Regions from separate parts of the Novosphingobium sp. TK71 genome, predicted to be linked through region 1. Evidence: riboswitches for the same ligand, from Rfam matches in the RefSeq annotation. Region 1 holds a riboswitch; each other region holds the start of a gene.
What was found. A riboswitch is a leader RNA that binds a small molecule or an ion and turns the genes downstream of it on or off. The one in region 1 is predicted to bind cobalamin.

Region 1 (10,378 bases):
CCCCCTTCGCCCCATTTTTCGCCCATCTTCAAAGTTTAACTTTCGACACTTTGCCCGCAGGTAAAGTGTCACGGCCGACAAAGCGCAGAATTGCGAAAGATCAGGGATTCTCACGATTCGCGATCTGTGCTCTATAGATTCCCGTTATGTTTCTCGCGCCGACCGATCCCGCCCGCCGCGCCCCCGCCAGCGACATGGCAGCCCTGCTAGACCAGGTCGCTCATGCCAGCAGCCGGCCCCGCTATGCCTTCATGGTGCTCAGCCTGATCGCCGAGATCGCCCGCCCGGACGGCAGCGCCGGGCCCTTCATCGCCCATCGCGGCCATTCCATCCTGCTGCGAGACTGGCTCTGCGACGCGCTGACACCGATGGGCGGGCGCGATCCCAAGCGACAGGCGCTGATGATGAAAGTGCGCGCGGAGCTGGAACGGACGGGAAAACTCCCGCAGCAGCCCACTGCCGCCGAAGCTGCGATCGAGGCCGAAGTGCGCGAGCGTGTGCGCAGTTCGGGCAAGACCAACCTCAGCCGGGCAACCACCGAACTGGTCAAGGCGGGCCTGATCCAGCGCCATTATCAGGGCTTTCGCGTGGACCATCACAACCGGGGGGCGCAGCGGCACGTCGTCTACACCCTGACCGGCCGGGCGCGCTGCCTGATGGGACGCTCCGGCCCCATCTCGGGCGATCGCAGGCAGGGCGAACTCGCGCTCAACTGAAAACACGCGGGGCGCCCCCTCCGCTTCCCGGCGCTGGGCAAAGTGTCACGCGGGACAGGCACGCGCACCAGTCAATCTGCCCGAAGTGACGACAGGATATTGCCGAAAAGCGGCACTGCGGGCATTGACGTTTCGCGCCGCCTGGTGAACGGCTCCCGCTCCCCAACGCAGGAGCGATATCCAGTGAGCAACCAGAAGACCGGCAACGCCACCATCGCCGGCATTGCCTGCGGCGCCGGTGCGGGCGCGTTCTGGGGGCTCGTGTTCCTGGCGCCCGAACTGGCCGGAGACTTCACGCCGCTGCAGCTCACTGCCGGGCGCTACCTGTTCTACGGCGCGCTCTCGCTGCTTCTGCTCCTGCCACGCTGGCGGCAGCTCGGCCCACATGTGACCCGGCGCGAATGGCTGGCGCTGGGCTGGCTCGCCTTCACCGGCAACACGCTCTATTTCATCCTGCTATCAAGCGCGGTCCAGAACGGCGGCGTCGCACTTACCGCCCTTGTCGTGGGGTTCCTGCCGGTTGCCGTAACCATCATCGGCAGCCGCGACCATGGCGCCGTGCCGCTGCGGCGGCTGGTCCCCTCGCTGCTGCTCTGCATGGCCGGCGCGATCTGCATCGGCTGGCAGGCCGTTGTCGATCCCTCTTCCGGCACGGTGGAGCAGCAACTGATCGGCCTGGGCTGCGCGGTGGGCGCGCTCATTTCGTGGACCGGCTTCGCGGTGGGCAATTCCCGCTGGCTGGCGCGGCTCGACCATGTTTCCCCGCATGACTGGAACCTGCTGACCGGCCTCGTGACCGGCGCGCAGAGCCTGCTGCTGCTGCCTTTCGCGCTGCTGCTCGATACCGCGCACCATACCGATGCCGCGTGGCTGCGCCTCGGCGCGATTTCGCTGGGCGTGGCGGTGCTCGCCTCGATCCTCGGCAATGCGCTGTGGAACCGCATGAGCCGCCTGCTTCCGCTGACGCTCGCCGGGCAGATGATCCTGTTCGAAACGCTGTTCGCGCTCGTCTATGCCTTCGTCTGGGAACGGCGCCTGCCCACCCCGATGGAGGCCGCCGCCTTCGCCCTGCTGGTGCCCAGCGTGATCTCCTGCATCGCCGCCCATCGCAAGCCCGGGACGGTGCCGGTAAGCGACGGAGATACCCTGCACCCCTGATCGCCGCGCTCTCCCGCTGCTCGCCCGCATTTGACTCAGGAATATAGGTAGCATACTACTTATATTCGTTGAGGCGGTACCCGTTCGTCCGAACCGGGAGCCTGCCTGTGTTGGAGAGGATGAGACGATGCAATTTCACCTGAACGGATTCCGCACCGGCGACCCGGCCGTTTCCGAACCCGTCCCCCACCTCGCCCCGGCCCCCACCCTCGCACTTGGGAGCGACAGGCCCTCCGGCGCGCCGGACGATGTGGACGTGCTGATCGTCGGTTGCGGCCCCGCCGGGCTGACGCTGGCCGCGCAGCTTGCGCGGTTCCCCTCGATCCGCACCCGCATCGTCGAGCGCAAGGACGGTCCGCTCGCGCTCGGTCAGGCGGACGGCATCGCCTGCCGCACGATGGAGATGTTCAACGCCTTTGGTTTTGCCGACCGCGTGGCGCGGGAAGCCTACTGGGTCAACGAAACCACGTTCTGGAAGCCGGACGACAGCGAAGCGCGCCGGATTTCCCGCCACGGCCGCATTGCCGATACCGAGGATGGGCTTTCGGAATTCCCCCACGTCATCCTCAATCAGGCCCGCGTCCATGACTTCTACCTTGAAGCGATGCGCAATGCGCCAACCCGCCTTGTTCCGGACTACGCCATGGAAGTGGCGGACCTGACCATACCGGAAGACCCGGCCGAGCCGGTCCTCGCAAGGCTGCGGCGCGTGGGGGCCGAGGGAGAGGAAGGCACCGAACTGGTGCGGGCGCGCTATGTCGTGGGCTGCGACGGCGCCCGCAGCCAGGTCCGCCGGGCGATCGGCCGCGAACTGATCGGGGAATCCGCCAACCAGGCCTGGGGCGTCATGGATGTGCTCGCCTACAGCGATTTTCCCGATATCCGCCTCAAGAGCGCGATCCATTCCGCGAACGAGGGCAACATCCTCATCATCCCGCGCGAAGGCGGCTATCTGGTGCGTCTCTACATCGAACTGGACAAGCTCGGCCGGGACGAGCGGGTGGCGGCGCGGAACATCACGCGCGAACAGCTCATCGACGCCGCCCGGCGCATCCTCCATCCTTACGTGCTCGACGTGAAGGAAGTGGCGTGGTGGTCCGTCTACGAGATCGGCCAGCGCCTTTGCGACAAGTTCGACGATGTGCCCGCCGGAGCGGAGCAGCGCCGCCTCCCCCGCGTCTTCATCGCGGGCGATGCCTGCCACACGCACAGCCCCAAGGCCGGACAGGGCATGAACGTGTCCATGCAGGACGCCTTCAACCTCGGCTGGAAGCTTGCTGCCGTGCTGCGCGGCCAGGCCGGGCCGGAACTGCTGCACAGCTATTCGGCCGAGCGGCAGACGATCGCGCAGGAGCTGATCGATTTCGACCGCGAATTCGCCGCGATGTTCAGTGCGAAGCCGAAAACCGCCGAGGACGAGGACGGTGTCGATCCCGCCGAATTCCAGCGCTATTTCGTGAAGCAGGGTCGCTTCACGGCAGGAACCGCCACGCAGTATCGCCGCTCCGCCTTGACCGGAAGCGGCGAGCACCAGCACCTTGCGGAAGGTTTCAGGGTCGGGATGCGCTTCCATTCGGCGCCCGTCGTGCGCCTTGCCGATGCAAAGCCGATGCACCTCGGGCACGCCGCCGAGGCGGACGGGCGCTGGCGGATCTACCTCTTCGCGGGCGATGACGGTCTCCAGCCCGGCTCCCGCCTTGCCCGGCTGTGCCGCACGCTGGAAACCGACCCAGCCTCGCCTCTGCTTCGCCACACGCCGAAGGGCGCCGATGCCGACGCCCTGTTCGACTTGCGGGCGGTATTCCAGCAATCGCACCGGTCGCTGTCGATGGACGAGCTTCCCGGGCTGCTCTGGCCGCGCAAGGGCGAACTGGGCCTGCGCGATTACGAAAAGGCGTTCTGCGCCGATCCGGGCGCGGGCGACATCTACGACATGCGCGGCGTGAACCGGGAGGAAGGCTGCATGATCGTGGTCCGCCCGGACCAGTACATCGCACAGGTGCTTCCGCTTGACGGCACGCGGGAACTGGCCGCCTACTTCGCCGCCAACCTGACCGCCGCCCGCATTCCCGAACCGGCGGGCTGAACCTTCCGGCCGAGGTCGGCCATGGCAGCACACGGGAGGCTTGAGCAGGCGGGCGTTATCAAGCTAGGTGGCTGTCATGAGCGACCTCGAGACCATGCCCGGCCACCTGATCCGCCGCCTTCAGCAGATTTCCGTGGCGCGCTTCACATCGCGCATGACCGAGGCCGGGCTTGACCTGACCTCGGTCCAATATGCGGCGATGCTGACCCTGCGCGATCATCCGGGGCTGGACCAGCAGACGCTGGCGGGCATGATCGCCTATGACCGGGTGACGATCGGCGGCGTGATCGACCGGCTCGTGCAGAAAGGGCTGGTCGAACGCGAGGTCAGCCCGACCGACCGCCGCGCCCGCGTGCTGATGCTGAGCCGGCAGGGCGGCGAGGCTCTGGCCGCGGCAACGCCATGGGTGGACCAGGTGCAGGACGACATCGTCTCTCATCTCACATCAGAAGAACAGGATATCTTCCTGAAACTTCTGAAGAAGACCACGCGCGCCGGTAACGAGCTGAGCCGCGCGCCGCTGCGCCCGGCGCCCACGGGGGCAGGCAACCGGAGCGAGTGAGCAAGCCTTCCGGGAGGCAGGCCGTGCTCAGGCCGACTGGCGCCTGAGCACGCGTTCCGCCCATAGTCCGAAAGCCAGTCCGATGGTGGCCCACAGCACGAGCTGCGTTCCCATCGAGGCGAGCCGGAAGTTCCAGAGCAATACCGCCGGGAAATCGGCAGGCACTTCGTTGATCGCGGGAAGCAGGAACTGGCCGAGGCCGACCATCCCCAGATAGACGACGAAAGCCAGCAGGGTGGCATCGAAGCCCCTGCCCGGCCGCGCCAGCCTGCCGCGAAGGCGCCCGGCAACCACGGCCGCGCCGAGCGACAGCGCGATCATGCCGAAATAGGCAGCCGTGCGCAGCGCCACCGTCTCGTGCTTGCCCACGGCCGGCGGGGTCTGCGGATATTTGATCGCGGGAACCACCACCACCAGCACGAAAGTCAGCGCCGCCAGAAGCAGTGCGAAGCTGCGCGGGCCGAGATGGCCCATCCTGCCATAGCCGTATGCGAAGACCAGCGAGAAGATGCCCCCCACCGCCGCGCCGTAAAGCGCGAGCGCAGTAACGAGGCCGGCCCCCTTCTGGGTATCGCGGCTGACGAGTTCCTCTTCGTCCGCCGGATGCGGGTGTGCGAGCGGGGCAGATGCCATCGCCATTCCGGCATGATCGGGTGCCGGGTGATCGGGCGCCGGGTAATCGGGCAGAGGGCCGTGGGCCGCATGATCTTCCTCGTAACCGATCGCGAGATCGATCTGCGGTTCCGCGAAACCGCGTGCGAAAAGCGTGGCCAGAAGCGCGCCCAGAATGCCGGCAAGCATTCCGCGCCAAAGCAATTGACGGGTCATGACGTTACCTCAGTGGCAGGGAAAACCGAGGAGGTGCCGGCCGTCGTGGACGAATTCGTGAACGTACATGCCCTGGAACAGGGAGAAAGCGCCCTGTTCGGTGCTCACGAAATAGAGGAAGATAAGGGCCAGCAGCGTGCCCAGCACGGCCCAGGGAGCGATGTCCTCGATCGGGATGGCGCTGCCGCCTTCGACCGGAATGAAGGTGTCATCGAAAATTGCGGCGGAAACAGCCATGCTCATGCTCCTTGGCGGGATTGCGCGTCCCCGGAAAATCTGTGCCAAGGCGGAAGGTCTGGCTCTCGACGGGGAAGTTCCCGTTCGATTACAGTGGCGCGACCGCGCCGGAATTCCACCGGCTTCTTCAATCCTCGACGCCTTCCCTTAGGACCGGGTTACCGGCGGCGTCAACGACCTCGATGGAATTCAGGCCTTGGCGACGACCCTCCTGCTGATCTGCATCGCCGCCACGGCCCCGGCCCGTCACGGCGGCTTTGCAGGGCCTGAAGAATCGCTGGACGAGGGCGGGCTGCGCGATGCGGCGCGCACCGCGCTGAACGATCGCTTCCGCGATAGCACCTTCACCAGCCCCGCCCTCGCCGCTGCCGAGACCGCAGGGGCGATGGGGATTACCGGGCGGACGGAACCCGCGCTGGCCGATATCGATCATGGCCGCTGGTCCGGCCGCGCCTTTGCGCAAGTGCACGAGGACGAGCCCGGCGCGTTCTCGGCATGGATCGCAGACCCGCTCGGCGGCGCTCCGGGGGGAGAATCGATGGAAACCGCCCGGCAGCGGATCGGCCGCTGGATGGACGAGATCGCCCGTCACGACGGCCCGGCCTGCGGGATCACGCACCCGATGATCGTGCGCGCGGCGCTTTCCCATGCGCTCTGCCTGCCGCTTTCCACCACGCTCGCGATAGACATCGCGCCGCTTTCGCATACCGTGTTTTCGTTCAGCGGCAGGTGGCGGCTGCAATCGCTTGGCCTTGCCGGGGGGCTTGCGGGCAGCGGCCTGCCCGGCTAATCGCCGCAGGGCCCGTTTCGCCCTTCAGGACGCCGCGGGCAAAGATCGCGCCGGTGCCCCGCAAGGGGCTTAATACGGGAACCCGGTAGAGTTTTGCTCGAAAGAGTTTGCTCGATTCCGGGGCTGTCCCTGCAACTGTAAGCGGTGAGCGCGATGCACATTCGCGGCGGGACAATCGCTTCCCGACGCAGCCACTGGGCCGGACGCTAAATCCTGCGAGGCCTGGGAAGGCCGTGCATCACGCCCTGACCCGCGAGCCAGGAAACCTGCCTGCGTCGATGTCGCTCTTGCCCGGGTCCAGGGGATGGCCAAGGCACGGTAACTCTTCCGTCTGAGCGACGTGATGCATGCGGCCGGGGCCGCAGCGGCATATCGCGTCGGGCGCCCGTGCGCCGGTCCGACGCGGCACGCCGGAATCGTCGCAGGTCGCGGCGGAAAGCCCCGCCGCTTCAGGTCGCTGGCGCGCGGGAGACGATACATGAGCAAAGTTCCCACCACCGTCATCACCGGCTTCCTCGGCGCCGGCAAGACCACGCTGATCCGCCACCTGCTGCAAAACGCCAAGGGCCGCCGCCTTGCCCTCATCATCAACGAATTCGGCGATGTCGGCGTGGACGGCGAACTGGTGAAGGGCTGCAACGACGAAGCCTGCCCGGAAGACGATATCGTCGAACTGGCCAACGGCTGCATCTGCTGCACCGTCGCCGACGATTTCCTGCCGACCATGCAGAAGCTGCTGGACCGCGAGAACAAGCCCGATCACATCATCATCGAGACCAGCGGCCTTGCCCTGCCCAAGCCGCTGGTGAAGGCCTTCCAGTGGCCCGACATCCGCACCCGCGCCACCGTTGACGGCGTGGTTGCCCTGATCGACGCCGATGCCGTTGCAGCGGGCCGTTTCGCCACCGATGAGGCCGCGCTGGCGGCGGCCCGCGCGGCGGATCCGATGCTGGACCACGAAAGCCCGCTGGAAGAACTGTTCGAGGAACAGCTGGGCTGCGCCGACATGGTCGTGCTCAACAAGACCGACCTCGTCGATGCCGATGCCCTTGCCCATGTCGAAACGCTGGTGCTGGCCGAAACGCGCCCCGGCGTGAAGATCGTGCGCGCCGATCACGGCGCCGTCGACATCGCCGCGCTGCTGGGTATCACTGCCGCGGCCGAGGACGATCTCGATTCCCGCCCCTCGCACATCGACGGGCTGGACGAGGATCACGACCATGACGACTTCGACAGCTTCGTCGTCTCCGGCGGCGATGTGGCCGATCTCGACGCTCTTCTCGCCCGTTTGAACGGCCTGATCGCAGAGTACGACATTCTGCGCGTGAAAGGCATGGTCGCGGTCGGCGGCAAGCCGAGCCGCCTTGTCGTGCAGGCCGTCGGTCCGCGCATCCAGCACTTCTACGACCGCGCCTGGCTGCCGCAGGAACTGCGCCGCACCCAGCTTGTCGTCATCGGCCAGAAGGGGCTGGACCGCACCGCCATCGAAGCAGGGCTTGCCGGGGTTCTCGGCCCTGTGGCCACTACAGCAGACGCCTGATGCACCTGCTGTCCGCCACGCCGGGGACGATCTCCAACGGCGAGGAGGCGATCGACCTCGACCAGTCTCCCGGCGACATGGTGATCCTCACCGTGGCGGACAGCGAACTCGCCTGCCTCGCGGGCGCGGCGGCGCGTTTGCCGGAAGGTGGGCCGAGCGTTCGCCTCGCCAATCTGCTGCAACTGCGCCATCCCTACTCGATAGACCTCTATGTCGAGAAAGTGATCGCGAAGGCCCGATTCGTCTGCGTGATCCTGCTCGGCGGCAAGAGCTACTGGGGCTACGGGATCGACGAGATCGCCCGTGTCGCGCGGGAGAACGGCATTGCCTTCGCCGCCATCGCCGATGGGCGCGAGGCCGATCCCGCACTCGACCGCGCCTCCACCTTGCCCGCCGAGGTCCGCGAGCGGATGCGCGACTATCTCCGGCAGGGCGGCATGGCCAATGCCCTCTCGTTCCTGCGCACCGCCGCGCGGACCATCGGCCATGACGCAGGCGAACCGGACGATCCGGTGCCCGTGGCAGATGCCGGGCTCTACCTTGCAGGCACCGAGCGCGCCGGGCTTGCCGAAGTGCAGGCAGGCTGGACCGAAGGCCGCCCGCTCGCCCTGCTGGTGTTCTACCGCGCGCTGATGATCGCGGGCACGCTGGACGCCGTGGACGCGATGATCGTAGCGCTGCAGGAGCGCGGCTTCAACGTCGCCGCCGTTCACGTCCGCGCCTTGCGGGAACCTTTCGCGGTGGACTGGCTGGGCGGATTGCTGGGCGAGATCGCGCCCGATGTGATCGTCAATGCCACCAGCTTCGCCTCCTCCTCCGCAGGTGACGATCGCAAGCCGGGCATTCTCGAAAAGGCGGACTGCCCGATCCTGCAAGTCGCCTTTGCGGGTGTCCTGGAAAGCGAGTGGCAGAGCGCCGCACGCGGCCTTGGCCCGCGCGACCTTGCGATGAATGTGGCGCTGCCCGAAGTGGACGGCCGCATTTTCACCCGCGCCGTCGCCTTCAAGGCCGCCGAGCGCTTCGACGACGTGACCCAGTGCGGCATCGTCGTCCCGCGCGTCGCACCGGACCGGGTGGCCTTCGTCGCCGATCTCGCCGCCAACTGGGCGAGCCTGCGCCGCACCCCGTCCGCCGGGCGCCGTGTGGCGCTGGTGCTGGCGAACTACCCCAACCGCGATGGACGCATCGGCAATGGCGTGGGCCTCGATACCCCCGCCAGCACGGCCGCGATCATCGCTGCCCTGTCCGAGGCGGGCTATGATACAGGCGAAGCGCCAAAGGACGGCGCCGCGCTGATGCGCGTGATGACCGGCGGCGTGACCAACGATCTGACATCGCTGGAACGCGCGGGCGAAGTTTCGCTACCGCTTTCGGCCTACGAATCCGCCTTCGCAATGGTGCCCGAAAACGCGCGCAAGGCCATGGTCGAGCGCTGGGGCGCGCCATCCGCCGACCCCTTCGTGCGGGACGGCGCATTCCGCCTGCCGGTCCACCGTTTCGGCAATCTCGCCGTCGCCGTGCAGCCCGCGCGCGGCTATAACATCGATCCCAAGGCCAGCTATCACGATCCGGCCCTGCCGCCGCCGCACGCCTACCTCGCCTTCCACGTCTGGCTGGCGCAGGACTTCGGCGCGCAGGCGGTGGTTCATGTCGGCAAGCACGGCAATCTGGAATGGCTGCCCGGCAAGGCCATATCGCTCTCGCGCGAGTGCTTCCCGGAGATCTGCGCCGGGCCGCTGCCGCAGCTCTACCCCTTCATCGTCAACGACCCCGGCGAAGGCACGCAGGCCAAACGCCGGATCGGCGCGGTGGTGATCGACCACCTCACCCCGCCGCTGACCCGCGCCGAGACCTATGGCCCGCTCAAGCAGCTTGAGGCGCTGGTGGACGAATATTACCTCGCCGCCGGCATGGACCCGCGCCGTCTCGACCGCTTGCGACGGGACATTCTCGATCTGGCGCGCAGCCACGGTCTCGACCGCGATGCCGGGGCCAGCGGAGACGATGACGACGCGCTTTCAGCCATCGACAACTACTTGTGCGAACTGAAGGAATTGCAGATTCGCGACGGTCTGCATGTCTTCACGCAGTCGCCCGAAGGCCGCCTGCGGCGCGACCTGCTGGTCGCGCTCGCGCGCACCCCGCGCGGCTATGACCATGCCGGACAGGCCTCGCTCTTGCGCGCGATGGCTATCGACTTAGGCTTGGACTTCGATCCGCTCGATTGCCGCATGGGCGATCGCTGGGACGGCGCTCGGCCTGAAGCGCTGGCGGCGATTTCGGGCGAGCCTTGGCGCACGCATGGCGATACCGTCGAGCGGCTCGAACTGCTGGCAGCCGAAATGGTCGATACGCCCAGCGGCAACCTCGGCAGCGAAACCGCCGCCGTCCTTCACGCCATCCGCACCGACCTCGCCCCCCGCATTGACCTGTGCGGCCCACGCGAGGCCGAGGCCCTGCT
Region 2 (10,378 bases), on a different replicon from region 1:
CCACGCCGCCGCCACCGCCGCGCCGACCGCCAGCCCCGCCACCGGGAACCAGCGCATGGACCGCGCGAAATCACCGGCATCGGCCTGGACCGCCGGAAGCGGCAGCCGGGTCAGGAACTGGAGCGCGAGGACCAGCCCCCTCATGCCGGCTTGCCGCTGTCGAGCGTGATGATCTGCGCGGCGGGCAGGTTCTCCCCCGGCCAGATGCGCAGGCTGACGAGCGCGCCATAGGGCAGTTCGAATGCCCAGACCTGCCGATGGTCGAACCCGAAAAGCACCGAAAGAGCCGCCCGCATGGCGCCGCCATGCGTGAGGATCAGGCTGGCGCCGTCGATCCCGGTCAGCGCCTCGCCGACGCGGGCACAAAGCTGCGACCAGCGCTCGCCGCCGGGCGGGGCATGGGCTTCCGGATCGTCCCAGAACCGCGCCTGCACCGCCGGATCGAGCTGCTGGGGGGCAAGGCCGTCCCATTCACCGAAATCGATCTCGCGCCAGCGCGGATCGCGTTCGTGCGGCAGGCGGCGGCTGACCGCGATCTGCGCGGCAGGAATGCTGGACCGGCGCAAGTCCGAAGAGATCACCCGATCGAACGCCAGCCCGCCCGAACGCGTGACGCAGCGCGCCACGCCCGCCGGGGTCGGCGCATCGTCGCGGTGGCCGAGCAGCAGGCCCGGCTCCTGCGGCGCCCCATGCCGCATCAGGTGGACGAGGATCCCGCTCACGCCTGCGCCGTTTCCGCGTCCCTGCCCGCATTCTTGCCCGCAACCGCCGCTTCGGCGAACGTCGCCATGCCATTGTGCGCGGCGATCGCCGAACGCACGATCTGCGCCGCCACCGCCGCGCCCGAGCCTTCGCCCAACCTCATGCCCAGTTGAAGCAGCGGATCGAGGCCGAAACGATCGAGCAGGCGGGCATGGCCCGCTTCCGCCGAACAGTGCGCGGCAAGGCAGTGCGCCAGAAACGCGTCATTGTCGGCGAGCAGCGGCGCCATCGCCGCGCAAGTGATGAACCCGTCGAGCAGGACCGGCACCCGCAAGTGCCGCGCCGCCAGCACCGCGCCCGCCATGGCGGCGATCTCCCGTCCGCCGAGACGGCGCAGGGTCTCGAAGGCGGTGCCGCAATGCCGGCCGTGCAGCGAAAGCGTGGCCGCCACCGCCGCCGCCTTGCGCGCCAGCCCGTCATCGTCGAGCCCGGTGCCTCGCCCGATCCAGTCCGCCGCCTCGCCCCCGAAGACCTGCGCGGCGAGCGCGGCGGCAGGCGTGGTGTTGCCGATGCCCATCTCTCCCACGAACAGCAGTTCGGTATCCGCCGCTACCGCAGCCGCACCGGCGTTGAGCGCGGCCAGGCAATCCCCCTCGCTCATGGCGGGCAGGCAGGTGATGTCGCCGGTCGGTCGGTCGAGATCGAGCGGAACCACCGCAAGTTCGGCCCCGCAGGCCGCGGTCAGCGCATTGATCGCCGCGCCTCCGGCTCGGAAGTTGGCGACCATCTGCACCGTCACTTCGGGCGGATAGGCGCTCACCCCGCGTGCGGCGACGCCGTGGTTGCCTGCGAAGATCACGGCGCGGATCAGATCGGCGCGCGGACGTTCCCGGCCCTGCCAGCCGGCCATGAACACCGCGATCTCCTCCAGCCGGCCGAGCGAGCCCAGCGGCTTGGTCAGTTCCGACTGGCGCGCGCGGGCGGCCTCGGTAGCCGCCGCATCGGGCGCGGGAAGCCGGGCGAGTGACGCCGCGAAGGCGGCAGGATCGGCGAAACGGATCATGAGCAGATGAAACCTTCAGGCGGGGTGCGGGTGATGAAGTGGCCTTTCACGCCCTGCGGCCACTCCCGATAAGGCACCTGGCCTTCCTCGCTGGCGGCATGGCGCACGGCATATTCGAGGATCGCACGGGCAGCCTGCTCGTCCGGCGCGAAGTCACCCAGCACATAGCCGAGCTTGCCCGGCGCCCGGATCGCCACGGTGCAATGGCGCTGGCAGGCGAAGAGGCAGGGCATCTCGTGAACGGCAACGCCCTGCAGGTCGGGCTCCGCTGCCTGCACGTCGCGCATGGCCTCGGCCAGCAGCGCACCGCCGCGCTGGCCGTTTTCGTCATCGCGTGCCTCGGCGGAGTGGCGGCATGTGCTGCACACCAGCACGGCGGGACCGGGTTCGACGGGGCGCAGCATCAGAACCGGCTCCTCAGCCCGAGGTACAAGGTGCGGCCGAGCGTGCCGTAGCCGCTCACGGTCTCATAATTCTCGTTGCCCACGTTTTCGATACGTCCTTGAAGAATCAGGCCTTCCCTGGCCTGCCACTGCGCGCGCAGGTCCACCAGCCAGTAGTCGCCGAGCATGGCGGTGCCGGTGGCGGCGTTGTAGCTCTCGCCCGAATAGCGCGCGGCAACGCTGGCGCGCAGGCCCTGCGGCAGGTCCACGCCGGCCTCGGCATTGGCGAGGTGCCGGGGCACGCGCTGGAGCTGGCGGCCGTAAGTGCTGCTGCCCGCTGTGCGGTCCTCTGCCTCTATCAAGCTGTAGTTGCCCTGGGCGAAGAGGATGCCCCATCTGGCCGAAGCCGCCAGTTCCAGCCCGCGCGCGTGGCTCGCCTTGACGTTGGCGTAATAGCCGAAGCGCGATGTCGTGGTGCCGGGAACGTAGCACACGTCCGGCAGGGCGCCGCTGGTCGGGCAATAGGCGAAATCGATCAGGTTGTCGGTGTCCCGCTCGAACCAAGTCGCGGAAAGGCGCAGCACTTCGCCGAAACCCTGTTCCGCGCCCACTTCCCAGCCCCGGGCCTTCTCGGGCCTGAGATCCGCCGCGCCATAGAGGCTGAACAGCTGATAGAGCGAGGGCGCCTTGAAACCCTCGTCATAGCTGGCGCGCAGCACCGTGGCGCCGGCGTTGGGCGTATAGACCGCGCCCGCGCTGAACACCGTGCTGCCGCCGAAGCGCGACTGGTGATCGTAGCGCGCGCCCCCGTTGAGCGTCAGCCCGGCCAGCGGTGTCAGGCGCAGTTCGCCGTAGACGCTGTCCGTATCCGCCGTGGTGGGCGTGAGAACATAGGCCGCCGTGCTGTTGGAGGGCGAGGCGGTGGTCATCCGCTGCTCCTCGCGCTCGGCGCCGAACACGGCCTGCACCTTGTCCGAGAACGCGTAAGTGCCCTGGTACTCGAAGCGGCGCACCCGGCCATGGGCGTCGAAGGTGATGGGGCGGATCGTCCGCGCGGGGTCGTAGTTCTCGCGGTCGGTCTCGGTCTGGAGCAGGGCGACGCGGTTGGCCAGCCTGCCGCCCGCCAGTTCGAAATTGAGCCCGGCATAGCCCGACCATTCCCCGGTCCGGCCATAGGCCCGTGAATCGCCCGAGGTGCCGTCGAAATCGTTCTTCGAATCCGACCAGTAGCCGCGCAGGTCCAGCGAGACGCCCGGCGCGACGCGGAAGGTCATGGTGCCGCTTGCGGAACTGCGCCGGTAGCCATCGTCCTCGGTGCCGTTGGAGCGGGCCGAGATGCCGTCGGTGGTGAAGCGGGAGGCGGAAATCCGCCAGTCGATCGCCTCGGAGGTGCCTCCCACCCCGGCGCGGGCCGAAACGGTATCGTGGGTTCCGGCCTCCAGCGCGAAGCTGCCTTCCAGCGGCTCGGTGGGACGGCGGGTGCTGACATTGACGACCCCGCCGATGGCATCGCTGCCCCACAGGATAGACTGCGGCCCGCGCAATATCTCGATGCGGTCGATATCGTCGACGAACAGGTTGGCGAAACCGTATCCCCCTGCCGTCGAGGAGGCATCGGACAGGCGCATCCCGTCGATCACCATGACGCCCTGCCCGGCATCGGCGCCGCGAATGCGCAGCGAGGTGGTGGTGCCGTAGCCACCGTTGCGCGACAGGCTGATGCCTGGCGTGCGCAGCAGCGCGTCGGTCAGTGCAATGGGCTGGGCGGCAACGATCTGCGCCTCGTCCAGCACGGTGACGGTGTCGGCCACCCGGTCGGCCGCAACCGGCGTGCGCAGCGCGGTAACGACGATGCGCTCGCCGGAGGACGCGGCATCGGCCGCCTCGGCCAGCGCCGGGAGAGGGTGACAGGCCAGCGCAAGAGCAAGGGTGCTGGCGGCGGGTATTCGGCAGTTCACGGCATATCCTTCAAGCGAGCGTCGAACCCGGCCGGGTCGGCACTCGCGCGAAAGGCGGCAGTCGTTCGGCAGGCGACGACAGGCCCTTTCGCGCCGGGAGCCGGCACGGCAGTGGCTGTCGTTGCGCGAGGATAGCCCCGTTCGCCCGGCTCACCCTGTCCGGTCGAAGAACGACTGCGGCAGGCAGGTCTCCTGGCTCACGGGTCAATGCCGTTTCGGCCGCCTTCTCAGGGATTTGCACCCCCAATGGCGAAATGGCCGCACGGCTCTCCGCTTACAGTTGCAGGGGCAGCCCGGGTCTTGAACCCGCGTTCCCTTTTGATCCCCTCGCGGGGAACCTGTCGCAGCGGCGGCCCTATCGGGTGGCGGTCCGGCGTGCAAGAGCGCGCTGCTTGCGCAGCCTTGCGAAGTGCCATAGGTCCGGCCGCCGGAAGGGGGGAACCGAACCATCATGCACCACTGCCGAGCCTTTCCGTCCGGGCGATATCCGTGCCTCCGCGCGGTGGCTGCCCGATGACCGCCTGCCCCGCCCTGCTCGTCGCCGCGCCGTCCTCGGGACAGGGCAAGACGCTGGTGACTGCCGCCCTCGCCCGCCGCCATGTCCGTGCCGGGCGCCGGGTGCGGGTGTTCAAGTGCGGGCCGGACTTCCTCGACCCGATGGTCCACGAGATCGCCAGTGGCGCGCCCGTCCACCAGCTGGACCTGTTCATGTGCGGCGAAGACCAGTGCCGCGCGCTGCTGCACGAAGCAGCGCTGGAGGCCGACCTGATCCTTGTCGAAGGGGTGATGGGCCTGTTCGACGGCACCCCGTCCTCCGCCGACCTCGCCCGGCATTTCGGCCTGCCGGTGATGGCGGTGATGGATGGTTCCTCCATGGCGCAGACCTTCGGCGCGCTCGTCCACGGTCTGGCGACTTACCGCGACGATGTGACCCTCGCCGCCGTGCTCGCCAACCGCGTGGGCAGCGAACGCCATGCCGAACTGCTGGAACGCGGCCTGAAGGAAGGCGTGCAATGGCTCGGCGCGATGCGGCGCGACGAGGGTGCCGGCCTGCCCGAACGTCATCTCGGACTGGTGCAGGCCGGTGAAGTCCCCGATATCGAAGCGCGGATAGACCGCGCCGCCGATCTCCTGCCCGAAAGCGCCCTGTGGCTGCCGGAACCGGTGTCCTTTCCGGCCGCGCCCCGCTGCGCCGCTCCGCCGCCCTCGCTGGCGGGCCGGCGCATCGCCGTGGCCCGGGACGAGGCGTTCGGGTTCATCTACCCGGCCAACCTCGCCTTTCTCGAAAGCGCGGGCGCCCGGCTGTCATTCTTCTCGCCCCTGCGCGACACGGCGCTGCCGGAATGCGACGCGCTCTGGCTGCCCGGCGGCTATCCCGAACTTCACCTCTGCGCGCTCACCGCGAACCGGACGATGATCGGGGCCATACGGGAGCATTTCCTGGCCGAACGCCCGATCCTCGCCGAGTGCGGCGGCATGCTCTACGCCTGCGAACGGCTGGAGGACGCATCAGGCACGAGTGCGCCGATGCTGGGCCTGCTGCCTGCGCAGGCCAGGATGCAGCCCCGGCTTGCCGCACTGGGCATGCAGGAAGCCGAACTCGGCGGCCACGCAGTCCGCGGCCACACGTTCCATTACTCCAGGCTGGAAACCGGCCTTGAACCCGCAGCGCTCGCCCGCACGCCGGACGGGCGCAAGGGCGAGCGGATTTTCCGGCAGGGCTCGCTCACTGCGAGCTACATGCACTTCTATTTTCCGTCGGCGCCGGAACTGATCGCGGCACTTTTCGGCTAGGCAATCGCCGGCAGCTTCGCGAGGTGCTTGTCCAGCGTGATCGGATAATCGCGAATGCGGACGCCCGTCGCGTTGTAGACCGCGTTGGCCACTGCCGCCCCCACGCCGCAAAGCCCGAGTTCGCCCACGCCCTTGGCCTTCATCGGCGAGACCTTGTCGTCCGCCTCGTCCAGGAACACCACTTCCTGATGCGGGATGTCGGCGTGGACCGGCACTTCGTATCCGGCAAGGTCGTGGTTGACGAAGAAGCCGAAACGCTTGTCCACCGCCAGTTCCTCCATCAACGCGCCGCCCACGCCCATGGTCATCGCGCCGATCACCTGGCTGCGCGCGGTCTTGGGGTTGAGGATGCGCCCGGCCGCGCAGACCGCCAGCATCCGCCGCACGCGGACTTCGCCGGTATAGGAATCCACTGCCGCTTCCACGAAGTGCGCGCCGAAGGTCGATTGCTGGAACTTCTTGGCGAGATCGCCCCACTGCATCGTCTCTTCGGCAACGAGTTCGCCCGATTTCGCGGCATCGGCCAGCCGTGCCGAACGGTTGCCCGCGCGAATCTCGCCATCGGCGAATTCGGCCGCCTGCGGGTCCATGCCGAGTTGCTGCGCCGCCATCTCGCGCAGCTTCGCGCAGGCCGCGTAGACCCCCGAAGTCGCGCTGTTGGCGCCCCATTGCCCGCCCGAGCCCGCCGAGGCCGGGAACGAGGAATCGCCCAGCTTCACGCGCACTTTCTCCACCGGCAGGCCCATCATCTCCGCCGCGGTCTGGGCGATGATGGTGTAGGAGCCGGTGCCGATGTCGGTCATGTCGGTCTCCACCGTGACCATGCCGTCACCCGACAGGCGCACGCGCGCCGCCGAAGTCATGTTGATGTTGTTGCGGAACGCCGCCGCCACGCCGAGCCCGACGAGCCAGCGCCCGTCACGCACTTGCGCCGGTCTGGCGCTGCGCCGGTCCCAGCCGAAACGCCGCGCGCCGTCCTCGAGGCAGCGCACCAGGTTGCGCTGCGAGAACGGCCGCTCGGGATGCTCGGGATCGACCTGCGTATCGTTGAGCACGCGGAACTTCACCGGGTCCATACCCAGTTTCTCGGCCATCTCGTCCACCGCGATCTCCAGCGCCATGAGCCCCGGCGCCTCGCCCGGCGCGCGCATGGCATTGCCTTCGGGCAGGTCGAGTTCGGCCAGCCGCAGGGCGGTGAGGCGGTTCGCACCGGCGTAGAGCAGCTTGGTCTGCTGCGTCGCCCCTTCCGGCCCGCCGCCGGGCAGATCGCCGGACCAGCTTTCGTGGCCGATGGCGGTCAGCTTGCCGTCCTTCGTCGCGCCGAGGCGGATACGCTGGATCGTCGCCGGACGGTGCGTGGCATTGTTGACCATGAACGGGCGCGGCAAGGCGATCTTAACCGGCCTTCCGCAAGCCTTGGCGCCCAGCGCGGCCATCACCGCATCGGCGCGCAGGAACAGCTTTCCGCCAAAGCCGCCGCCGACATAGGGAGACATCACGCGCACCTTCTCCGGCGGCATCTTGAACGTCGCCGCCAGTTCCCGCTTGTTCCAGGCGATCATCTGGTTCGAGGTCCAGAGCGTGAGCGCATCGCCTTCCCACCAGGCGATCGTGGCAAACGGCTCCATCATCGCGTGGTTGTGATCGGGCGTGGTGTAGGTCTGGTCGATCTGCACGGGAGCCGCGGCGAAAGCACCCGCGAAGTCTCCGGTGTGGGTATCGGCATCGTTGCCGGTCAGCGGCTGGGCGCCCGGCTTCTCCTTGGCGAGATCGAAGCGTCCCGCCGCGCGCTCATACGTGATCCGCACCGCATTGGCGGCAGAGCGCGCCTGTTCGAAGCTTTCCGCCACCACCACGGCAAGGGCCTGGTGGTAATGATCGATATTGGGCCCGCCCAGCAGCTTGGCGGTGTTCATGCTGCCCTTGCCCAGCGGCTGCGCGTTCTCCGCCGACACGATGGCCAGAACGCCCGGCATCCGCCGCGCATCGTCCGCGTTGAACGTGGCGATACGGCCCTTGGCGATCCCGGCACCGATCACGAAGCCATAGGCGGGCTTGCCCGGCACCTCCCGGTGCTCATAGGCATAGGGCGCCTGTCCGGTGGTCTTGAGCCTGCCGTCCACGCGGTCGACGGCCTTGCCGATCACCTTCATCGCATCGATGGGATTGGTGCCTGCGGGCGTTTCGAACTTCATGCCCTGTTCTCCGCGATGAGAGCCGCCAGCGTGCGCTCGGCCAGCGTGATCTTGAAAGCGTTCTCGTGCGTGGGGCGAGCGCCTGCGAAAGCCGCGCGTGCCGCCGCGCCGGCACCGGCAGGCAATTGCGCATCGGCAGCCTCCACCCGCCACGGCTTCGGCGCAACGCCGCCGAAGGCGACCCGGCCGCTGCCGTCCGCTTTCAGCACCGCCGCTACCGAGACGAGCGCGAAGGCATAGGAAGCACGGTCGCGAACCTTGTGGTAGAAGTGGCTGCCGCCGATCGGGGCGGGCAGGGTCACGGCGGTAATCAGCTCGCCGGGCTGGAGCGCGTTCTCCACATGCGGGGTATCGCCGGGCAGGCGGTGGAATTCCGCCACCGGAATGCTGCGCGTCTTGCCGCCCGCATCGACGGTTTCCACCGAGGCATCGAGCACGCGCAGGGCCACGGCCATGTCGCTGGGATGCGTGGCGATGCAGGCGTCGCTCGTGCCGATCACACCGAGCTGGCGGTTGACGCCGCCGATCGCGGCACAGCCCGAGCCGGGCCGGCGCTTGTTGCAGGCCTGGTTGGTATCGTAGAAATAGGGGCAGCGCGTGCGCTGGAGCAGGTTGCCGCCGGTGGTCGCCTTGTTGCGAAGCTGGCCCGATGCCCCCGCGACGATGGCCCGCGTCAGCACGCCGTAGTCCTTGCGCACCCTGCGGTCCGATGCCAGCGCGGTATTGCTGACCAGCGTGCCGATGCGCAGGCCGCCGTCCTTCGTCTCCTCGATTCGGTCCAGCCCGAGGTCCTGCACGTCGACCAGATGGGTCGGCGTCTCGATCTCCAGCTTCATCAGGTCGAGCAGGTTGGTGCCGCCCGCGATGAACTTCGCGCCCTTGTTCGCGGCGACGGCAGCGGCGGCAGCGGCGGGCGTCCGCGCCCGCTCATAAGTGAAGGCCCTCATGCTTCGACCTCCGCGCCGTGGGTTTCGGCGATCCGCACGCCCGCCACTTCGGCCATGGCCTCGGCGATGTTGGAATAGGCGCCGCAGCGGCAGATATTGCCGCTCATGCGTTCGCGCATTTCAAGCGCGGTAATCTCCGGCGCGCTGCCGACATCGGCCTGCACATGGCTGGGAACCCCCGCCCTGATCTCCTCCAGCACCGCCACCGCCGAGCAGATCTGCCCCGGCGTGCAATAACCGCACTGGAAACCGTCGTGCTTGACGAAGGCCGCCTGCATCGGATGCAGGCCATCCGGCGTGCCGAGCCCTTCGATCGTGGTGACTTCGTCGCCTTCGTGCATGACCGCCAGGCTCAGGCAGGAATTGATGCGCGTGCCGCCCACCAGCACCGTGCAGGCGCCGCACTGTCCGTGGTCGCAGCCCTTCTTGGTGCCCATCAGGCCGATATGGTCGCGAAGCGCATCGAGCAGCGTGGTACGCGTATCGAGCATGAGCGCCTGCGGCTTGCCGTTGACCTTGAACGTGACTGCCATCGACGGGGGCTGCTGTGCCATGGGTGCCGCTCCTTCCGCGACGGAAGGAATGGCGGAAATTCCGACACTTGCCACGCCGCCCGCCAGAACCGCCCGTCTGGATACCTCGAAATGCGCCGTTTCGCTCATTGCCCGTCCTTTTCGCACCATGGGGACGCATGACCGTCCATCTGGCACGATAACGCACAGGCGCGCCAAACGGCACTGCGCTAAATCGCATGCCGTCATGAACGGGGCTCATGATCAACTGTTCCCGAGGGGCGTCCCGGGGGGCGAGGTGCCTAGGCCGCGCGGCCGCGCAGGAGCGAGGCCAGCAGGCCCGCTCCGCCCGCCAGCAGCAGGACATCGATCAGCAGCGATCCGCCGCCGGGCAAGGCCGCCGCGCCGTGGATCAGGGCCAGCATCGCCAGCAACCCCGCCAAGGCCCAGCGCCAGCCCCGTGCGAGCCGGGGTCCGGAAACCGACCTTGCCAGCGCCGAGGCCACTATCGACAGGACGGTGAGCCCCAGCCATGCCTGCGGAAGCGGCGCTTCGGGTGCGAATCTCGCCAGCAGCGCGGTCATGGCGAGGATCGCGGGCTGCCCCCAGCAGACGGCAGCCCAGATCCGCTCCCACTGCGGGGCCGCGCGGCCCCGGTCGCGGCGGCGGGCGAGCCAGATCGTCACCCCGCTCGACGTCACCACGCAAAGCGCCGCGCCCAGCAAGGCATAGGCGATCCGCACCGGCAGTCCGCCGTACCAGCCGAAGTGCAACTGGCCGATACCGCCAAGGATGCGGGTTCCGGTGGCGATGTCTTCGGGATG
Region 3 (10,378 bases), 590 kb from region 1:
GCAGGCTTCGACTTGCGACTGTTCCACGGCCACAACGGTGCCGTCCCGTTCCTTGCGGACCGAATAGGCCGTGCCCAGTGCGCGTGCCGAACCGTCGCGGGTGCGAACCTCGAAAGGACGGCCCGGCACATGCGCCACTTCAACGAAGACTGCGCCCTGCAACAACTCAACATTGCGCGGTGTTCCGGCGATGTCGACATTGGCTGCGGTGTCGGTGTCTAGTTGCAGTTGGCTACCGTCTGCCAGCTTTACCGAGCGCTGTTCACCCGTTGCGGTGCGATAGTCGGCCATCCAGATGCGTACCGGGGTTTGTCGCAGAGTCAGGGGCCCGACGCCCAGAAGAAGTGCAACGGTCAGCACACCGCCCACCAGGCGCGAACGATGCGTCTTCGCAAGCGAGCGGATCGCCTGCCGATGGATATCCGAGCGCCCCTCGATGCGATCAGCCAGAACGGACATGCGCTCGAAAGTCAGCCGGTGTTCGGGGGATGCGTCGATCCACGCCGCGAAGGCTTCCCGCTCGTGCTCGGGCAGTTCGTCGTCGGCGAGTTGGGTCTGCCACCAGGCGGCCTGCTCGATGACGGTTCCGGAAGCTTGCTCGCTCAAGTCGCAAGCCATGCGGCTGCATAGCAATGCGCATGAGCCCTTGAGACATATTGTTTGACCATGCTGGTCGAGACCCCCATTTCGGCGGCGATCTCCCGATATTTAAGGCCATCCAGACGATGAAGCAGAAACGCGCGTCGCGGTTTGGCTGGCAGTTCGTCCAGCAATCGCGCTATCGCCGCGAGCTCCTCGATCGCCTCGGCCATTTCCGCCGCTGAGGGTTCGTAGTGCTGCCCCACCAGGAGACTCCACGCCTCAAGGAAAGAACGCTCCGCGCGTTCCCGACGTGTTTCGTCGATGACCAGGCGGCGCGCTACCGTGGCGAGATATCGACGCGGGTGCTGTTCCAGTCGGAGTTCCCGTTGCGAGAGAATGCGGCAGAAAGCATCCTGCGCGAGGTCCGCAGCGCGATGGGATATGCCGATATGGCGCCGCAACCAGCTGCGCAGCCAGTCGCCGTGCTCCACATAAAGAAGCCGAACATCAATGGTGTCGGACGCGGACATTCGAATGAACTAGCGATATTGCGACTTATTCGCAACACCTCCTGTGCGTGTAAATGCGCAGGCCAATCATCCGCTCTATACCTTTCGCCGACATAGCGTCGTTCAACAACTCGCTTTCACACCCTGATAGCCGCCCCACATTCACAGAACCGTTAACGACGATGGATGGCCAGCATTGAGATATTCGCGACGGACAGCTCCGCCGCGTCACAGTGTCGATTTCAGACGCTACGCAGTAACAAACGCGCCGTCCGTTGGCGCTGCCACGTCGGTCGTCTAGTGCCCATTTTGAAGATCCCGAAAGCCGATCCGCAAGATTGGCTGGCCGAAACAGCTACCAAGCTGGCCACCGGGTCCTCAGCCCCGGTCGGCCGCCCAACTTCCGCCACCGATCTCGAATATCGTGTTCTGCAGCTTACTTGCCCAGGAGCTCCTTTCGGACGATTGCCGCGCCTGCGCCCAAGGCATTCAGCTTCCCTCTTGCCAAGCGGCGAGACAGGGGAGCCATTCCGCAGTTGGTGGAAGGATAGAGCTTTTCGGCATCCACAAACTGGAGGGCTCGCCGAAGGGTTTCTGCGACTTCCTCCGGAGTCTCAATCGTGTCGGACGCGACGTCGATGGCCCCGACCATCACCTTCTTGCCGCGAATGAGCTCGATCAGGTCCATCGGAACGTGGGAATGGTGGCATTCCAGCGAGATGATATCGATCGTGGACTTCTGCAGATTGGGGAAGGTCTGCTCGTACTGCCTCCACTCGGATCCCAGCGTCTTCTTCCAGTCCGTGTTGGCCTTGATGCCATAGCCATAGCAGATGTGCACAGCCGTTTCGCACTTTAGCCCTTCGGCGGCCTTCTCCAAGGTAGCGATGCCCCAGTCATTGGCCTCATCGAAGAACACGTTGAACGCCGGCTCATCGAACTGAATGATGTCGACGCCGGCGGCCTCCAGTTCCTTCGCTTCCTGATTGAGGATCTTTGCAAATTCTGAGGCCAGCCTTTCGCGGCTTTTGTAGTGGGCATCGTAAAGCGTATCGATCATCGTCATGGGGCCCGGAAGTGTCCACTTGATCGGCTGATCGGTCTGCGTGCGCAGATATTTGGCATCTTCGACGAATACCGGCTTTGGGCGGGCTACCGCGCCCACAACCGTCGGCACGCTCGCATCATAGCGATTGCGAATCCGCATGGTTTCGCGCTTTTCGAAATCGACACCGCTAAGATGCTCGATGAAGGTCGTGACGAAATGCTGGCGCGTCTGTTCACCATCGCCGACGATATCAATGCCCGCCTGCCGTTGATCGTCCACCGCCAGTCGCAAGGCATCCTGCTTGCCGGCGATCAGTTCCTCGCCCTCCAGCTTCCATGGCGACCAAAGCGTCTCGGGCTGCGCGAGCCAGGATGGCTTGGGCAAGCTACCGGCGGTCGATGTGGGTAACAGTCTCTTCATATCGGATAACCTTGTGATTTCTTGACTGATCAAAGGACGCAATTGGCCGACCATTGCTGGAGAATGGCTTGGTGTGGTTTGATGAATTGTTCTTCGGCGAACTTACCCTGCTCAATAGCAAGGCGGCTCCGCTCCTCCCGGTCATAGACAATCTGGGTGAGCGAATAGTCCTGATGCTTCAGGCTCGGCTGATAGACCTTACCCGCAGCAGAATTGGCGTTGTAAATCTCGGGCCGGTAGATCTTCTGGAACGTTTCCATTGTGCTGATGGTGCTGATAAGCTCAAGGTTGGTATAGTCGCCGAGCAAGTCGCCGACGAAGTAGAACGCCATCGGCGCGGCGCTATCTCGGGGCATGAAATAGCGAACCTTCAGGCCCATTTTGGCGAAGTACCGATCGGTCGAAGAGAACTCGTCTTGCTGGTATTCGGCGCCCAGGATGGGGTGCTCGTTCTCGGTGCGACGATAGGTCTTGCTGCTTGAGACGCTCAGGCAAATCACCGGCGGCTTTTTGAAGTGCCCCTTGTAGGCATCCGAACGCAGAAAGCTCTTGAAGATCTTGCCGTGCAAGTCGCCGAAGTCATCCGGAATGCCGAATGCCGATTTCCCCTTGTTGTGCTCTGGTAGCAGAACACTGAAATCGTAATCGCGCACGTATGAGGAGAAGTTATTCCCGACGACGCCCTCGCTGCGTTCGCCGGTTTTCTTATCGACAATGCTTGTTTTGAGGATTTCGATCATCGGGAATGCGTTACCGCTACCGGCGGCGTCGACCTTCATTTCAACGGAGATGATATCCAGGGCGACGGCATAACGATCGCCTTCTGGATTATCCCAATGCGCCAAGGCGTTGAAGCGATTGTCGATCATGGCCAGGGCTTTGCGCAGGTTTTCCTGACGGCTTTCCCCTCTGGCCAGATTGGCAAAGTTGGTGGTGACGCGCGTATTATCTGCAGGACGATAATCCTCGTCGAAGCAGATGCTCTTGATACTGAATAGGAAGTCTGGGTTGTTCATGGCTCTGTGTCCTGAATGGCGCGGCGGCCCGCTCGGATTGGGTCTGCAGTTTTCAGTTCGCGGCCAGTGCCAACGCGGCAAAGGACCGCATCTGGCGCCCGCTGCAGGCGCGCAAAATCTCCTTCGGGCCGGCGTGGTGGCCGGTCCGTCATGGTCATTCGCAATGGAAAATCTGATTGGCGCGCGCGCCGCGTCAGGCGGGGATCAGCCCCGCAGACACGGCGCGCCAACGCATTCGTCGGTGCGGGACGGAGCAGAACAGAATTGGAAACATCGACCGATCACCTGCATTTGCCGGGCGAAAGGTCCGAATGAAGAGCGCGCAGGAGGTGCACAGACCCGCATGGCGCCTATGCCACGAAGCCCGCTTCAAGCGCGATCCACCGGAGGAACCCCCGTCCGAGGAAAGTTATGGCGCCGAAGGCAGGTCTCCTGGCTCACGGGTCATCGCTTCAGTCCCGGCCTTCCCGGCTCTATTGCGAAGAGCCAGTGACACGAATTGGGACTTCCGCTCGCCGCTTACAGTTGCGGGGGCAGCGCCGGATTCCGTCCTTTCGAACACCACCGGCTTCCCGTCTTAGCCCCGCCGTCATGCCTGAAGCGGGGAACCTCGACATCGTTGGTTAGAGCACCAGAAGCGGCGAATGTCAAGACTGATATAAAGATATCTTTATATGATTTTCCGAATTTGAGCTCACGTCGCCGGAACCGCAAGGTTCGCAAAATTTGCAGATTTGCAGCGCCCAGTCCGCAAAACTTCGCCTTTTCAGCCATTTTCGCGGGCCGCGAACCATGCGGATAAGGGCGGCATGAACACCGTCTTCCGCAAACCCCTGCCCGGTACAAAGCTCGATTACTTCGACACCCGAGCCGCGATCGACGCCATTCACCCCGGCGCGTACGACACGCTGCCTTATGTCTCGCGCGTGCTTGCCGAACAGCTTGTAAGGCGCTGCGACACGGCACTGCTGAACGATGCGCTGATCCAGATCGTCGGACGCAAGCGGGATCTCGACTTCCCATGGTATCCCGCGCGTGTCGTCTGCCATGACATCCTCGGTCAGACCGCGCTTGTTGATCTTGCAGGCCTGCGCGATGCCATTGCCGATCAGGGCGGCGATCCGGCCAAGGTCAATCCTGTGGTGCCAACCCAGCTCATCGTCGATCACTCGCTCGCGGTCGAATTCGGCGGCTTCGACGCCCAGGCCTTCGACAAGAACCGCGCCATTGAGGATCGCCGCAACGAGGACCGCTTCCACTTCATCGAATGGACCAAGAGCGCCTTCGAGAACGTCGATGTGATCCCTGCCGGCAACGGCATCATGCACCAGATCAACCTTGAGAAGATGTCGCCGGTCATCCAGGTGCGGGGCGGCGTCGCTTTCCCTGACACGTGCGTCGGCACCGACAGCCACACCCCGCATGTCGATGCGCTCGGCGTGATTGCCATCGGCGTCGGCGGGCTGGAGGCAGAGACGGTCATGCTCGGCCGCGCCTCGATGATGCGGCTGCCGGACATTATCGGCGTGAAGCTTATCGGCCGCCGCAAGCCGGGCATCACCGCCACCGACATTGTCCTCGCGATCACCGAGTTCCTGCGCCAGAGCCGCGTCGTCGGCGCCTGGCTGGAGTTCTACGGGGAAGGCGCGGACAGCCTTTTGATCGGCGATCGCGCCACGATCTCCAACATGTGCCCGGAATACGGCGCAACGGCAGCGATGTTCCATATCGACAGCCAGACGATCGATTACCTGCTGCTGACCGGCCGTGACCCCGCGCATGTCCGTCTCGTCGAGGACTACGCGAAGCTCACCGGCCTGTGGGCCGACGATCTGCGCAATGCCGAGTACGAGCGGGTGCTGGAGTTCGACCTGTCGACCGTCGTCCGCAACATGGCCGGGCCCTCCAACCCACACCGCCGCTTGCCCACCTCGGCGCTGGAGGAGCGCGGCATCGCCGTCGATTTGGACAAGGCGATCGCGCAGGAACGCGAAGGCCTGCTGCCCGATGGCGCCGTGATCATCGCGGCGATTACCAGCTGCACCAATACCTCGAACCCGCGCAATGTCGTCGCCGCTGGCCTCGTTGCGAAGAAAGCCAATGCACTGGGCCTTGTCCGCAAGCCCTGGGTCAAAAGCTCCTTCGCGCCCGGATCCAAGGTCGCGCGGCTGTATCTGGAGAAAGCGGGCCTCCTTCCCGAGTTGGAAAAGCTCGGCTTCGGCATCGTCGCCTATGCCTGCACGACCTGCAACGGCATGTCGGGCGCGCTCGATCCCGAAATCCAGCAGGAGATCATCGAGCGCGATCTCTACGCCACTGCTGTCCTCTCCGGAAACCGTAACTTCGACGGACGCATCCACCCTTACGCCAAGCAGGCCTTCCTCGCCTCGCCGCCGCTGGTGGTCGCCTATGCGCTGGCCGGCACGATGCGCTTCGACATCGAGAACGACGTGCTGGGCACGGCTAACGGCAAGGATATTCGTCTCGCGGACCTCTGGCCCAGCGACGAGGAAATCGATGCCATCGTCTCCGCCTCGGTGAAGCCCGCACAGTTCCGCGAGGTCTACGACCCGATGTTCGCGCCGCAGGGACGAAGCGCAGCCAGCCCGCTCTACGACTGGCGCCCGCAATCCACCTACATCCGCCGTCCGCCCTATTGGGATACCGAAGGCGTCGGCGCGCTTGCCGCAGTCTCCCGCACGCTGAAGGACATGCGCCCACTGGCGGTCCTGCCGGACAATATCACCACCGACCACCTCTCGCCCTCCAACGCCATCCTCGCGAGTTCGGCGGCGGGCGAATACCTCACGAAAATGGGCGTGCCGGAAGAGGACTTCAATTCCTACGCCACGCATCGCGGCGACCACCTGACTGCCATGCGCGCAACATTCGCGAACCCGCAGCTCGTCAACGAGATGGTCGTCGTGGACGGTTCGGTAAAGAAAGGCTCGCTGACCCGGCTTGAGCCCGACGGAACCGTCATGCGCATGTGGGAAGCGATCGAGACTTACCTCGATCGCCGCCAGCCCCTGATCATCATCGCCGGCGCCGATTACGGCCAGGGATCCTCGCGCGACTGGGCAGCCAAGGGCGTGCGGCTTGCCGGTGTGGAAGCGATCGTTGCCGAAGGCTTCGAGCGCATCCACCGCACCAACCTCATCGGCATGGGCGTGCTCCCCCTCGAGTTCAAGCCGGGCACCACACGCCTGACACTGCGCCTCGACGGCACCGAAACCTACAGTGTCGAGGGCGAACGCAAGCCCGGCGGCGAGTTGATGCTGATCGTCCGACAATCGGACGGCGTGCTCAAGCGCGTGCCGGTCATCTGCCGCCTCGATACAGCGGAAGAAGTCTCGATCTACGAGGCGGGCGGCGTGTTGCAGCGCTTTGCAGCAGACTTCCTCGCCTCGGAAACGGAGGCCGCGTGATGAGCCAGATCGCCATCCCTGCCACCTACATGCGCGGCGGCACCAGCAAGGGCGTGTTCTTCCGCCTCGAAGACCTGCCCGAGAGCTGTCGCCAGCCCGGCAAGGCGCGCGACCGCCTGTTCCAACGCGTGATCGGTAGCCCTGATCCCTACGGCGCGCAGATCGACGGCATGGGCGGCGCGACCTCCAGCACCAGCAAGTGCGTGATCCTCTCGCCCAGTAGTCGCGAAGGGCATGATGTGGACTACCTCTACGGCCAGATCTCAATCGATGCCGACTTCGTCGACTGGTCGGGTAACTGCGGCAACCTTTCGACCGCCGCCGGGGCTTTCGCAATCCATGCCGGATACGTCGATGCCGTCGCCGATGACGGTGCCCCGTCCGGCACGCGCACGGTACGCATTTGGCAGGCCAATATCGGCAAGACCATCATCGCCCATGTCCCGGTCGCGCTTGGCAAAGTGCAGGAAACCGGTGACTTCGAACTCGACGGCGTGACTTTTCCCGCCGCCGAGATCGTGCTCGAATTCCTCGATCCCGCCGAAGATGATGCGGACGGTGGGGCGATGTTCCCGACCGGCAATCTTGTCGACGAACTCGACGTTCCGGACGCTCGTGTGGCGGGCGGCAAGCTCAAGGCCACGCTTATCAACGCTGGTATTCCGACGATCTTCGTCGACGCCGAGGACATCGGCTACACCGGCACCGAACTGCGCGACGCAATCAACGGCGATGCCGCAGCGCTATCCCGCTTCGAGGCACTACGCACCATTGGTGCCTTGAAGATGGGCTTGATCAAGACGCCCGAGGAAGCGGCGAAGCGTCAGCATACGCCCAAGATCGCCTTTGTCGCCTCGCCAGTCGATCACCGCACGTCGAGCGGAAAGGAAGTCCTCGCGGGCGAGATTGATGTGCTGGTCCGGGCCCTGTCGATGGGCAAGTTGCACCATGCGATGATGGGCACCGCCTCGGTCGCCATCGCTGCCGCTGCTGCCGTGCCCGGCACACTGGTCAACCTCGCTGCCGGCGGGGGCAAGCGCAATGCGATCACCTTCGGCCACCCCTCGGGCACCCTGCGCGTCGGTGCCGAGGCCCGCGAGGTCGATGGCCAGTGGACTGTCACACGCGCGATCATGAGCCGCAGCGCCCGCATCCTCATGCAAGGCGAGGTTCTCGTGCCCGCCTGCATCCTCGAAGAGACCCAAAGTTCCGAAAGGATCACGGCATGATCTCCAATCGCCCCGGGCGAAGCCTCGACTTGCTCGGCGCCATGGTCTCCGTTGCCACGGACCGTGCATCCGGAAGCCTTGGCGACACGATCCGCATCGCCAGGTGCGACGCCGTTCAGCTGAGGGAGGGCTTCTCGGTCCCCGACGTTGACCTCGAGACCTGGTCGGTCAGCGAGGACGAGCAAGCCATCGTTGTCTCCGTTTTCGCGACCGCGACCGATCGCGACGGCGGGCGCACCATCGCGGCCAGCGGCCGCTTCACCTTCACCACCCTCACCCAGAAGCGGGCCTGCGGCGCATGAACGCCCATTCGAACCCGCCCATTTCGACCCGAGAGGATCCTATGGCCCCGACGCCCACCAACGAAGTCGCTTTCAAGCCCAAGAAATCGGTGGCGCTCTCCGGCGTCGCCGCAGGCAACACCGCTCTTTGCACGGTCGGCAAGACCGGCAACGACCTGCATTACCGTGGCTACGACATCCTCGACATCGCCGAGTCCGCCGATTTCGAGGAGATCGCTCATCTCCTGGTCCACGGCGAACTGCCGACCGCGCCGCAGCTGGCGGCCTACAAGGCCAAGCTCAAGGGGCTTCGCGGACTGCCGCATTCGGTCAAGGCCGCGCTGGAAGCCATTCCTGCTGCCGCGCATCCGATGGACGTCATGCGCTCCGGCGTCTCGGCGCTGGGCTGCGTGCTTCCCGAAACGCACGACCACAACCTGCCCGACGCGCGCGACATCGCTGACAGGCTGATGGCCTCGCTCGGCTCGATCCTGCTCTACTGGTATCACTTCGCCCACCACGGCCGCCGGATCGAGGTCGAGACCGATGACGACAGCATCGGCGGCCACTTCCTGCACCTCCTCCACGGCAAGGCACCGTCGGAAAGCTGGGCGCGGGCGATGCACACCTCGCTGATCCTCTATGCCGAGCACGAGTTCAACGCCTCGACTTTCACCGCGCGCGTCATCGCAGGCACCGGTTCGGACATGTATTCGTCCATTGCCGGCGCCATCGGCGCGCTGCGCGGCCCGAAGCACGGCGGCGCCAACGAAGTCGCCTACGAGATCCAGAAGCGTTACGCCGGCGCCGACGAGGCTGAGGCGGACATTCGCCGCCGGGTCGAGGCCAAGGAAGTGGTGATCGGCTTCGGGCATCCGGTCTATACGATCTCCGATCCGCGCAACGTCGTCATCAAGCGTGTGGCGAAGTCGCTCGCCGACGAAGCGGGAGCGCAGCGCCAGTTCTCGGTCGCCGAACGCATCGAGAGCGTGATGTGGGACGCCAAGCGCATGTTCCCGAACCTCGATTGGTTCTCGGCCGTCTCCTACAATCTGATGGGCGTGCCGACGGCGATGTTCACGCCGCTTTTCGTCATCGCCCGCACCTCAGGCTGGGCCGCGCACGTCATCGAGCAGCGCCAGGACAACAAGATCATCCGCCCCTCGGCCAACTACACCGGCCCGGAAAACCTCACATTCGTGCCGCTTGCGCAGCGCAATGAGCCCCGCGCGGCCTAAGGAGTACCCATGCCCTATCTGATTGCAGACGAACTGCCCCGCGAAAGCGCCGGCAAACGCTTCCGCGAGGCCCTCGCCCGCCCCGGCATCTACAAACTTCCCGGCGCCCATAACGGACAGGCGGCGATCCAGGCGAAGCAGGCCGGCTTCGACGGCCTCTACCTCTCCGGCGCGGCCATGACCGCCTCGATGGGGCTGCCGGATCTCGGCATCATCACCGTGGATGAAGTGGCCTTCTTCATCCGCCAGATCGTGCGCTCCTCCGCCCTCCCGCTGCTGGTCGACGGCGATACCGGCTACGGCGAAGCGCTCAACGTCATGCACATGGTCCGCACGTTCGAGGAAGCCGGGGCCGGCGCGGTTCATCTGGAGGACCAGATTTTGCCGAAGAAGTGCGGTCATCTCAACGGCAAGAACCTGGTTCCCGGTCATGACATGGCCGCCAAGGTCGCGGCCGCGAAGAAGGCGAGCCGGGACATCGTCATCGTCGCCCGCACCGACGCGGCCGGCGTGGAAGGCTTCGACGCCGCCGTCGAGCGCGCAAAGCTCTACGTGGAAGCCGGCGCCGACGCGATCTTCCCCGAAGCCCTCGTCACGCGCGAGATGTTCACGAAGTTTGCCGAGGCC

Region 2: it holds a riboswitch for cobalamin, as region 1 does, so the genes downstream of both, ACXJ16_RS15630 (TonB-dependent receptor plug domain-containing protein) here and cobW (cobalamin biosynthesis protein CobW) in region 1, are expected to answer to the same signal.
Region 3: it holds a riboswitch for cobalamin, as region 1 does, so the genes downstream of both, ACXJ16_RS22110 (DUF1852 domain-containing protein) here and cobW (cobalamin biosynthesis protein CobW) in region 1, are expected to answer to the same signal.

What each region holds. Positions count from the first base shown of each region.
Region 1 is NZ_JBSZKA010000001.1:787,191-797,568, reverse strand. Features, by position in the region: gene ACXJ16_RS19790 (hypothetical protein) at 147-716, shown strand; gene ACXJ16_RS19785 (DMT family transporter) at 900-1,874, shown strand; gene ACXJ16_RS19780 (FAD-binding monooxygenase) at 2,002-3,960, shown strand; gene ACXJ16_RS19775 (MarR family winged helix-turn-helix transcriptional regulator) at 4,037-4,522, shown strand; gene ACXJ16_RS19770 (CbtA family protein) at 4,550-5,350, opposite strand; gene ACXJ16_RS19765 (CbtB domain-containing protein) at 5,360-5,569, opposite strand; gene ACXJ16_RS19760 (histidine phosphatase family protein) at 5,784-6,377, shown strand; cobalamin riboswitch at 6,413-6,665, shown strand; gene cobW (cobalamin biosynthesis protein CobW) at 6,856-7,917, shown strand; gene cobN (cobaltochelatase subunit CobN) at 7,917-10,378, shown strand, end outside.
Region 2 is NZ_CM143962.1:3,295,497-3,305,874, reverse strand. Features, by position in the region: gene ACXJ16_RS15650 (adenosylcobinamide-GDP ribazoletransferase) at 1-144, opposite strand, end outside; gene ACXJ16_RS15645 (histidine phosphatase family protein) at 141-722, opposite strand; gene cobT (nicotinate-nucleotide--dimethylbenzimidazole phosphoribosyltransferase) at 719-1,765, opposite strand; gene ACXJ16_RS15635 (DUF1636 domain-containing protein) at 1,762-2,169, opposite strand; gene ACXJ16_RS15630 (TonB-dependent receptor plug domain-containing protein) at 2,169-4,106, opposite strand; cobalamin riboswitch at 4,272-4,463, opposite strand; gene ACXJ16_RS15625 (cobyrinic acid a,c-diamide synthase CobB) at 4,620-5,900, shown strand; gene paoC (aldehyde oxidoreductase molybdenum-binding subunit PaoC) at 5,897-8,095, opposite strand; gene ACXJ16_RS15615 (FAD binding domain-containing protein) at 8,092-9,042, opposite strand; gene paoA (aldehyde dehydrogenase iron-sulfur subunit PaoA) at 9,039-9,704, opposite strand; gene ACXJ16_RS15605 (PepSY-associated TM helix domain-containing protein) at 9,857-10,378, opposite strand, start outside.
Region 3 is NZ_JBSZKA010000001.1:1,379,037-1,389,414, forward strand. Features, by position in the region: gene ACXJ16_RS22095 (FecR family protein) at 1-606, opposite strand, end outside; gene ACXJ16_RS22100 (sigma-70 family RNA polymerase sigma factor) at 603-1,112, opposite strand; gene ACXJ16_RS22105 (methionine synthase) at 1,528-2,559, opposite strand; gene ACXJ16_RS22110 (DUF1852 domain-containing protein) at 2,589-3,575, opposite strand; cobalamin riboswitch at 3,980-4,203, opposite strand; gene acnD (Fe/S-dependent 2-methylisocitrate dehydratase AcnD) at 4,385-7,003, shown strand; gene prpF (2-methylaconitate cis-trans isomerase PrpF) at 7,003-8,232, shown strand; gene ACXJ16_RS22125 (hypothetical protein) at 8,229-8,534, shown strand; gene prpC (bifunctional 2-methylcitrate synthase/citrate synthase) at 8,576-9,751, shown strand; gene prpB (methylisocitrate lyase) at 9,761-10,378, shown strand, end outside.